Regions from separate parts of the Streptomyces sp. BRA346 genome, predicted to be linked through region 2. Evidence: riboswitches for the same ligand, from Rfam matches in the RefSeq annotation. Region 2 holds a riboswitch; each other region holds the start of a gene.

Region 1 (3,267 bases), on a different contig from region 2:
CGGCGTCGGCACGATCATGGCGCGCGCCCTGTCCGAGGGCACCGACAAGCACACCGCCGAGGAGTTCGCCGCCGAGCTGGAGCGCTGCGGCGCCACCCTGGACGCCCACGCGGACCACCCCGGCGTCCGGGTCTCCCTGGAGGTGCCGGTCTCCCGGCTGCCCAAGGCGCTCGGCCTGCTCGCCGACGCGCTGCGCGCCCCCGCCTTCCCCGACGGCGAGATCGAGCGGCTGGTGCGCAACCGACTGGACGAGATCCCGCACGAGCTGGCGAACCCGGCCCGCCGTGCCTCCATGGCTCTGGCCAAGGAGCTGTTCCCGGCCGAGTCGCGGATGTCCCGGCCGCGCCAGGGCACCGAGGAGACCATCGAGGGCATCGACGCCGCGGCGGTGCGCGCCTTCTACGAGGCGCACGTCCGGCCGTCCACCGCGACCGCGGTCGTCGTCGGCGACCTGGCCGGTGTCGACCTCGACCAGGCGCTCGCCGACACCCTCGGCGCCTGGACCGGCGGCCCGGCCCCGCAGCGCTCGGTCCCGCCGATCATCGCCGACGACACCGGTCGTGTGGTGATCGTCGACCGGCCCGGCGCGGTCCAGACCCAGCTGCTCATCGGGCGCATCGGCGCCGACCGGCACGACCGCGTCTGGCCCGCGCAGGTGCTCGGCACCTACTGCCTGGGCGGCACCCTCACCTCCCGGCTGGACCGGGTGCTGCGCGAGGAGAAGGGCTACACCTACGGGGTGCGCGCCTTCGGCCAGGTGCTGCGCTCCACGCCGCCCTCGCCGGCCGGTGGCGGCTCGGCGGGCGCCTCGCTGCTGGCGATCAGCGGTTCGGTGGCCACCGAGGTCACCGGCCCGGCGCTGGACGACCTGTGGACGGTGCTGCGGACGCTGAAGGAGGAGGGGCTGACGGACGCCGAGCGCGATGTCGCCGTGCAGAACCTCGTCGGCGTCGCCCCGCTGAAGTACGAGACGGCCGCCGCTGTCGCGGGCACGCTCGCCGACCAGGTCGAGCAGCACCTGCCGGACGACTTCCAGGCGCAGCTGTACGCCCGGCTCGCGGAGGCGGGGACGGTGGAGGCGACCGCGGCGGTCGTGAGCGCCTTCCCGGCCGACCGGCTGGTGACCGTGCTCGTGGGTGACGCCTCGAAGATCGAGGAGCCGGTCAGGGCGCTCGGCATCGGAGAGGTGCGCGTCATCACCGGCTGAACCGCTCTCCGCCGGGCCCGAGATGTTCCGGGGCCCGGCTCAACGCACCATCAGAACAAGGACCCTGGCGTCAAGCGAGACGCCAGGGTCCTCCCTTATGCCCGATATGAGGGGCGTTTGGTTTGTGGCGAGAACAACAAAAACCCGTAACCGTTTGGTGATCGAAACGCGGCCCGTTTAGCGTCAGTGCGGCTGTTCGCCGGATACCCGCCGCACCCGCGGCACGGACAGTCATCGCCGAGTCCCATGGTGCGAGTGCCAGGGGAGCCGGGGACCCAAACGTCCCTGGGGTGAATCGGACGCCTTCCCCGGCCGGGGGAGGGGCCCGTAGGAGACCTTCCTGCTCCGAACCCGTCAGCTAACCCGGTAGGCGAGAAGGAAGGAAAGGAGTGCGCCACCACATGGCGTTCACCCGTGCCGCAGGGAAGCACCGACGTCCCAGCCAGACCGCCGTCCGTACCGGCGCGAACATCGCCGGCATCACCACGGTCGCCTCGGGCGTCGTCGCCGGCATCGCCGGCCCGGCCCTCGCCGCGACCGGCGAGACGCCGTCTCCCCAGGACACCGGTCTCCGCCAGGCGATGGTGATCGGCGACGGCCTCTCCGACCAGATCGACGCGCAGGCCCAGTCCCAGGAGAGCGCCGCCGAGGCCGCCGCCGCCAAGGCGAAGGCCGAGGCCGTGGCCCGCCAGGAGGCCGCGCGGAAGGCCGAGGCGGCCGCGAAGAAGGCCAAGGCGGAGCGCGAGGCCAAGGAGCGCGCCGCGCGCGAGGAGGAGCGCAAGCGCCTCAACACGTTCGTGTCGCCCGTCGAGGGCTCCTCCGTCTCCACCGGTTACCAGGCGTCCAGCGGCCTGTGGTCCTCCGGCAGCCACACCGGCATCGACTTCAGCGCCTCCACGGGCACCGAGGTGCAGTCGGTGGGCATGGGCGAGGTCGTCGAGGCGGGCTGGGGCGGCTCGTACGGCAACAACGTCGTCATCAAGATGAACGACGGCACCTACACCCAGTACGGCCACCTCTCCTCGATCGGTGTCTCGGTCGGCCAGAAGGTCACCCCCGGCCAGCAGATCGGCCTGTCCGGCGCCACCGGCAACGTCACCGGCCCGCACCTGCACTTCGAGGCCCGCACCACCGCGGAGTACGGCTCGGACATGGACCCGCTGTCCTACCTGCGCTCGCACGGCGTCAACCTCTGACCCGTCGCCGCTCCTGTCGAAAGGCCCCGTCCGCTCCGGACGGGGCCTTCGGCGTTACCCGGCCGGGACGCTCCACTGTGACCAAAAAATATCCCTGAATTGCCTTCGCCCATCGGAAATCCCGGCGGCTTCGAATAGAGTCGCTGAACACGCGTCAATCGGATGCGTTTCGCGGGGTTGAGGCGGAGGTTCGACAATGCGGGACCGGAAGTGAACGGGGATACGGCCGCACTCCAGGGCGGTCGCCGGATTTCGGCGCATGCGGTGTGCACGGCGATCCGTGACGACATCATCTCCGGTACCTATCCGCCCGGCAGCCGGCTGACCGAGGAGCTGCTCGCCCGGCGCTACGGGGTCTCCCGGGTGCCCGTCCGCGAGGCGCTGCGCACCCTGGAGTCCGAGGGCTTCGTCACGACCCGGCGGCATGCGGGCGCGTGCGTCGCCCAGCCGTCCGAGAAGGAGGCGGCCGACCTCCTGGACATCCGGGCCCTGCTGGAGCCGCTGGGCGCCGCCAGGGCCGCCCAGCGCCGCACCGAGGGGCATCTGAAGGTGCTGCGCGGTCTGGTCCGGCTCGGCCAGGAGCGGGCCCAGCGCGGCCGCTTGGGCGAGCTGCGCTCGCTGGGCGACTGGTTCCACGAGACGCTCGCCCAGGCGTCCGGCAGCCCGAGCCTGGCGGGAATGCTGGTGCAGCTGCGGCGCAAGACGGCGTGGGTGTACGCGTCGGACCCGGCCCGGCAGGCCGCGCAGGTGGTCCAGTCCATGCAGCCCGTACAGGCCGCGCCGGGCCTACCGGGGGCGACCGGGGGCGCCGACCCGTCGGTGCGCGCCGTCGAGTCCTGGGCGGAGCACGGGGCGATCGTGGAC
Region 2 (3,267 bases):
TCTTCAGCGCGGTCGGCGCGCTGACGACGGTGAACATCTTCATCGCCGTGCTCTGGACCTGATCCGCTGACGCCCCATCCGTGCTCCGGCTGGGCCAACTCGGGGGCGGGAAGGGGCGGAATGGGGGAAATCGCACCTGTAAGCGCAACCCGACGCACTCTTCGACTGTCTTACCCGTCAAGGGCAAGCCCGGAGGGAGCGCGCAATGGGGGTAAAGGCAGGGTTCGGGGCGTGGCGGGCATGGCGCCGCCGTACGGCGGTCGCCTTGGGCATGGCGGGCATGGTGGTGCCGCTGTCCGTCGCGCTCGGTACGGCACCGGCGCAGGCGGCGACGGCGTGCACGGCGAGCACCGGTCCGTATCAGAGGCAGGTCGAGAAGTTCCTCGGCCGTCCCGTCGACGGTCGGCAGTCCTCGGGGGACTGCCGCGCGACGCAGAGATTCCAGATCAACCACGGCATCAGCCCGACCATCGGCTACGCGGGCCCCGTCACCTGGGGCGTCATGAAGCTGATCAACGCGCAGTACGCGGCGGGCCGTAACCCCAACGCGGCGCGCAAGTGCCCCACCAACAAGGGCCGTATCGCCTGCGTCGACCTCACCCGGCAGCTCAGCTGGGTGCAGGACGGTTCGCGGCTGGTGTTCGGGCCGGTGCCGGTGCGCACCGGGCGGGACAGGTACGAGACCCGCACCGGGCTGAAGCAGATCTACTGGCGGCACAAGAACCACTGGTCGACGATCTACCACGTGGCCATGCCGTACAGCCAGTTCTTCGACGGCGGCCAGGCGTTCCACTCCATCGCGGGAAGCGTATGGTCGCCGCCCGGCTCCCACGGCTGCGTCAACATGCGCTCCGGTGACGCGCAGAAGTACTGGAGCCTGTTGCGGAACGGCGACGACGTGTACGTGTACGGGCGCAAGCCGGGCACGTGATCCGGCCGGTGTTCACGGTGTGAGCGGCGGCTGCCCGATCGGGCATCGGGCAGCCGCACTGCGGCTACGCGGGCCGCACGCTCCCGTAGATCGGCATCTCGGTGATCGGCGCCTTCTTCACCACGTCCCCCGGCTTCGGCGCGTGGATCATCATCCCGTCGCCGATGTAGAGCCCGACGTGGCTGATGTCGTCGTAGAAGAAGACGAGATCACCGGGCTCGAGGTCGGAGGTCGAGACGCGCGTACCGGCCTTCACCTGGTCCCATGTGGTGCGCGGCAGGGAGACACCGGCGGCCTTCCACGCGGCTTGGGTGAGCCCCGAGCAGTCGTAGGAGTTGGGCCCGGTCGCGCCCCAGACGTACGGCTTGCCGAGCTGGGACTCCGCGAAGTCGATCGCCTTGGCCGCCTTGGTGCCGTTCGTGGCGGTGGACGAGCCGGATGAGCTGCTTCCGGAACCGGAAGAGGAACCGCCGCTCGACTGCTGATCCTGTTCCTGCTGCTTCTGCTGGGCCGCGGCCTCCCGCTGCTTCTCGGCCAGCTCGGCCGCCTTGCGCCGCGCCTCCTCGGCCTTCTTCTTCTCGATCGCCGCCAGCCGCGCCTTCTCCTTGGCGGTCAGGTTCGCCAGCAGCCGCCGGGCCTGCGCGAGCTTGTCCTGGACGGCCTTCTTCTTGGTCTTCAGCTCTCGCTGGGTCTCGGTCAGCGACTCCAGACTCTTGGCGGCCTCGCGGCGCTCCTTGGCGGCCTTCGCCGCCTGCGTCTGGAAGTCGTCGACGGCCCGCTTCTGCGAACCGGCCATCCGGTTCATCAGATGCGACTGGTCGAAGAGGTCCTGCGGGTCGTTGGAGAACAGCAGGCTCGCGGCGCTCGAGGTCATGCCGCCGTTGCGGTACTGGGCCGCGGCGTAGGTGCCGAGCGTGCGGCGGGCCTCGTTGAGCTTCTCCGTGTTCTCGGCGACGTCGTCCATCATCCGGTTGACCTTGGTGCGCTGCTGCTCGGAGCGCTCCTTGGCGGCGTTGTAGTGCTGGGTGGCGGTTTCCGCCTGGTGGTAGAGGGTGTCCACCTTCTCCTTGACCGCCTCGATCGACTGCGTGGTGCCGGGCTTGGGGTCGCCCGGCGCGGCGTTCGCGGTCTGGGAGAGGAGGGTGACGGAGGCGAGGGCGGCGGTGGTGAACCCGACGGCCGTACGGCGCCCGGTGGAGGAGGCGGCGGTGGGTATTCGGGTCCGCGGCTTGCGGTGCGACGCCAAGGGAGGCGACTCCTTCCGTGGACCGCCTACCGGGTTAGCTGTCGGGTTCGGGCGATACGGAAGGTTGCCCTACGGCCTCTGCGGACGGACGACATGTCGTACGCGTCGTACCGCCGCTCGGGCCGATTCACCCCGGTGTTGTCGGGCCCCTCCTCCCCGAAGGGGGGCGAGGAGGGCGGGTCCCCGGCTCCGGGCGCCTTGCGACACGGACGGACTCGGCGGAGGCTGCCCGGGCCGGCGCGGTTCGCCGACGGGTCTACGGGCCGCCTGAGGGAGGACGGTAGCCAACTCGTGGGGCTCCTGTGAAGGCTGGTGGTCGATATGCCCGAAACCGTTTCGTGACATCCATACGCAGTCCATGCGTAGGCTGTCAGTGCGGCGCCCTAAACTCGGTGAGCGATGAGCAGCCTCTTTGATGACAGCTTCCTGGCGAATCTCGGGCCTCCGGAGGAGGAGCCCCCGCCGCCCGAGGATTCCGCACACCCGGGTCACGCCGGCGGTTCGGACGGTTCAGGTGGCGAGGAGGTGCCGCACCACCTCTTCACGGGCGCATTCGACGCGCCGGTGCCCAGCGGGACCAGAGACGCGCATTACCGGAACGGCGCGGCCCGCCCCGCCGTCGACCCCGCTGCGCTGCTGGAGGGGCTGAATGAGCAGCAGCGGGCCGCCGTGGAGCACACCGGCTCGCCGCTGCTGATCGTCGCGGGGGCCGGGTCCGGCAAGACCCGGGTGCTCACCCACCGCATCGCGTATCTGCTCGGCACCCGCCATGTGCACCCCGGCCAGATCCTCGCCATCACCTTCACCAACAAGGCGGCGGGCGAGATGAAGGAGCGGGTCGAGGAGCTGGTCGGCCCGCGGGCGAACGCGATGTGGGTGATGACGTTCCACAGCGCGTGCGTGCGCATCCTGCGCCGCGAGTCGAAGAAGCTGGGCTTCACCTCATCGTTCTCGATCTACGACGCGGCCGACTCGAAGCGGCTGATGGCGCTGGTGTGCCGGGATCTCGATCTCGACCCGAAGAAGTTCCCGCCGAAGTCGTTCAGCGCCAAGATCTCCAACCTGAAGAACGAGCTGATCGACGAGGAGA
Region 3 (3,267 bases), on a different contig from region 2:
CAGCGGCGGCTACGGCCGCGGCTGACGCCTACTGAGCCCTGGCGGATGCCACGGCTTCCCCTGCGGCCCCGGATGCCTGCCATCCGGGGCCGTGGTGCGTCCGGGGCTGTCGCGTGACGCACCTGGCGACGCACCCACATGGCCGCGATCGACTCGCACGGCGGCCCGGCACCCGGAAGCCTGATGACGGAGTCACGGACCGACGGGGTCACGAACCAGGGAAAGCGAGACAGGCCGGTGGCGCGGGTGCGAGGGAGCAGGGCTCGTCCGGGCGCCCGTACGCCCGCCGCCGACTCCTCGGGCGCGGCCGCCGGACTCGTCACGGCAGAGGAGGCCCTCCAGGCATCCTCGGGGCGCCGGCTGGCCCGCTGGACCCCCGCCGTCCTCCTGCTCGGCGGCATCGCCTTCGACCTCGCCGCCCCGGCCCCGTACACCGCCTCCCCCTTCTTCGCCGCGGCCCCGCTGGTCGCCGCCTCCCTCTTCCCGCTGCGGCCGACCATCGTCACCACGGTGCTCGCCCTCACCGCCGTCTGCCTGCTGGCGGAGCTGCACGGCGTACGGGACCCGACCCAGGCCGCGACCGAGATCGCCACCGTGGCAACCGTCGCCCTGCTCGCGCTCGTGATCAACCGCGTCGTCCGCCGCGGCGACCGGCGGCTGGCCTCGGCGCGCGGCATTGCGGAGGCGGCGCAGCGGGCCGTGCTGCCCGTACCGCCCGCCCGTATCGCCGGGCTGGACGTCGCGGCGCGCTATGTGGCGGCCGAGCGGTACGCCGCGATCGGCGGCGATCTGTACGCGGTGCAGGACACCCCGCACGGCGTACGGCTGATCGTCGGGGACGTCCGCGGCAAGGGGCTCCAGGCCGTGGAGGTCGTCGCGGTCCTCATTGGTGCCTTCCGGGAGGCCGCGGAGCAGGAGGCGACGCTGGAGGGGCTCGCGGGGCGCCTGGAGCGGGCGTTGCGGCGCGAGGGCGCGCGACGGGCCGAGCTGGAGGCGTTCGAGGGGTTCACCACCGCCGTCCTCGGCGAGATCCCGCGCGGTGACTCCACCCTCCGCCTCATCAACCGCGGCCACCCGGCGCCGCTGCTGCTGCCCGGCGACGGCGCGGTGCGCCGCCTGGAGCCGGAGACGGCCGCGCTGCCGCTGGGGATGGGCGAACTGGGCGCGTGGCCCGACCGGGTGACGGAGCTGCGGTTCCCCGAGGACGCGATGCTGCTGCTGTTCACGGACGGGGTGACCGAGGCCCGTGACCGGCACGGCACGTTCTACGTCCCCGAGGAGCGGCTGCGCGGCCGCCGCTTCACCGGGCCGGGCGGGCTGCTCGACGCGCTGGTGGAGGACGTCGCGCTGCACGCGGGCGGGGAGACCTCGGACGACATGGCGCTGCTCGCGGTCCGGCGCCCGCCCGGAACGAACGGAATCACGACCCCCGCTCCGGACACGGACCGTAGCCAACCGTGACGCCCGTGCATAACGATTGACACACGATCAGCCCGCCGGAGGTTTTTACCATCCCTTTTCAACCGGGGTGAAACGCCCCCATCTGTCCATCCTTGGTTACTAAGTTCATGCCAAAGCTACGCGGATTCTTCAGAAGAGCTTGGAATCATGTCGCGCTCTCTATTAACGTTCGATAACGCAGCGCGGTCGGCACAGCCGTCGCAGAGGCGGCACCGTGCGCCGTCGCCGAATCCCGTACGTGCAGCGCGCCAGCACCACCAGTAGCACCAGGCACCACCAGCACCAGGGAACCGGGGAACCACCACCTTGGGGTGAATCGGGTCGAACCTGACCCGTAGGAGACCTTCCTGCTCCGAACCCGTCAGCTAACCCGGTAGGCGAGAGGGAAGGAAAGGAGTGCGCCCCGGTGGCGTCCAACAGGTCCGTACTGGACGAAGCTCCGTACCGCTCATCAGGTACGGGTCCCGGCACCGCGACCGCGTACGGAGTCGGCTTCGACGCCGGAGCCGGCGCCCGCCCCACGGTCGGCCTCGGAGCCGAAGCGGATGAGCCGCCCCTGGGCAAGGAAGCCGTCTGGGACGAGTGGAACCCCACCGAGGAGTCCATCGCTCCGCTCCGCGGCCGGCACCGCGTCGGCAAGCAGCGCGGCGGGACCATGGCCCGCAGCGGCGCCGTCCTCGGCGTCGGCGTCATCGCGGCGGTCGGCGCGGGCGGCATGGCGAGTGCCAAGGACCGGCCGACCGTCCCGATCTCCATGCCGGACCTCGCCCACGTCGCCGACGAGGTCAAGGCCCAGCTGCCCGCCGCCAAGGACCTGCCCGGCATCGGCTCCCTGATGGCCGACGACCAGGACTCCGCCCAGACCACCGCGACCGGCCTCACCACCAGCGGCGCCGAGGCGGGCGAGGCGCTGCGCACCCGCATCCTGCGGCAGGCCGAGAGCCAGCAGACCGCGGCGGAGGACGACAGACGCGAGAGCGAGGCGCGCGCCGCCGCCAAGGCCGCCGCCGACGACGCAGCGAAGGCCGCCGCCAAGGCCCGCGACCTGGCGGAGCAGAAGAAGGCCGAGGCCGCCGCCAAGAAGAAGGCCGCCGAGGCCGCCGCCAAGGCGAAGGCGGAGGCCGAGAAGGAGGCCGCAGCGAAGGCCGCCGCCGAGCGCCGCGCCAAGGCCGCCGGCGGGTTCACCCTCCCCGTCGCCTCGTACACCCTGACCGCGGGCTTCGGCCAGGCGGGCGACCTGTGGTCCGCCGACCACACCGGCCAGGACTTCGCCGCCCCGACCGGCACCCCGGTCAAGGCGCTGAGCGGCGGCACCATAACCCAGGCGGGCTGGGCCGGATCGTACGGCTACCGCATCGTGCTCACGCTCGATGACGGCACCGAGATCTGGTACTGCCACCTGTCGTCCATGGTCGTCACCTCGGGCAAGGTGTCCTCGGGCGAGACCATCGGCCGCGTCGGCGCCACCGGCAACGTCACCGGCCCCCACCTCCACCTGGAGGTCCGGCCGGGCGGCGGCTCGCCGATCGACCCGATGCCCTGGCTGCGCGACCACGGGCTGAACCCGTGACCCCCTGATCCGGCCGTCGCCGCGGCGACGGCCCATCGTTCCGGCGGCTCTGGCGCTCTCTCCCCCCTTGACGCCAGGGCCGCCGGTTCTCTGTCCGCGGCCTCCGCTGCGGCCTCCGACGGAATAACCCCCTCCCTCCTGCGCGTTGTAGTGACGCATGACTGAGACCCGCAAGGACACCCGTAAGAACATCGGCAGCCTGTCCGTCTTCCCGCTCTCCCTGGGCGGCAACGTCT

Evidence for each region. A riboswitch is a leader RNA that binds a small molecule or an ion and turns the genes downstream of it on or off. The one in region 2 is predicted to bind cyclic di-AMP.
Region 1: another riboswitch for cyclic di-AMP. It lies ahead of LCH29_RS19150 (M23 family metallopeptidase); the one in region 2 lies ahead of LCH29_RS26245 (NlpC/P60 family protein).
Region 3: another riboswitch for cyclic di-AMP. It lies ahead of LCH29_RS37340 (M23 family metallopeptidase); the one in region 2 lies ahead of LCH29_RS26245 (NlpC/P60 family protein).

Annotation. Positions count from the first base shown of each region.
Region 1 is NZ_JAIWIH010000014.1:99,518-102,784, forward strand. Features, by position in the region: gene LCH29_RS19145 (M16 family metallopeptidase) at 1-1,207, shown strand, start outside; cyclic di-AMP (ydaO/yuaA leader) riboswitch at 1,433-1,594, shown strand; gene LCH29_RS19150 (M23 family metallopeptidase) at 1,609-2,403, shown strand; gene LCH29_RS19155 (GntR family transcriptional regulator) at 2,614-3,267, shown strand, end outside.
Region 2 is NZ_JAIWIH010000023.1:101,853-105,119, reverse strand. Features, by position in the region: gene LCH29_RS26255 (hypothetical protein) at 1-62, shown strand, start outside; gene LCH29_RS26250 (L,D-transpeptidase family protein) at 206-931, shown strand; gene LCH29_RS26245 (NlpC/P60 family protein) at 996-2,177, opposite strand; cyclic di-AMP (ydaO/yuaA leader) riboswitch at 2,186-2,408, opposite strand; gene pcrA (DNA helicase PcrA) at 2,577-3,267, shown strand, end outside.
Region 3 is NZ_JAIWIH010000044.1:34,578-37,844, reverse strand. Features, by position in the region: gene LCH29_RS37350 (hypothetical protein) at 1-25, shown strand, start outside; gene LCH29_RS37345 (PP2C family protein-serine/threonine phosphatase) at 184-1,461, shown strand; cyclic di-AMP (ydaO/yuaA leader) riboswitch at 1,726-1,856, shown strand; gene LCH29_RS37340 (M23 family metallopeptidase) at 1,868-3,031, shown strand; gene LCH29_RS37335 (aldo/keto reductase) at 3,189-3,267, shown strand, end outside.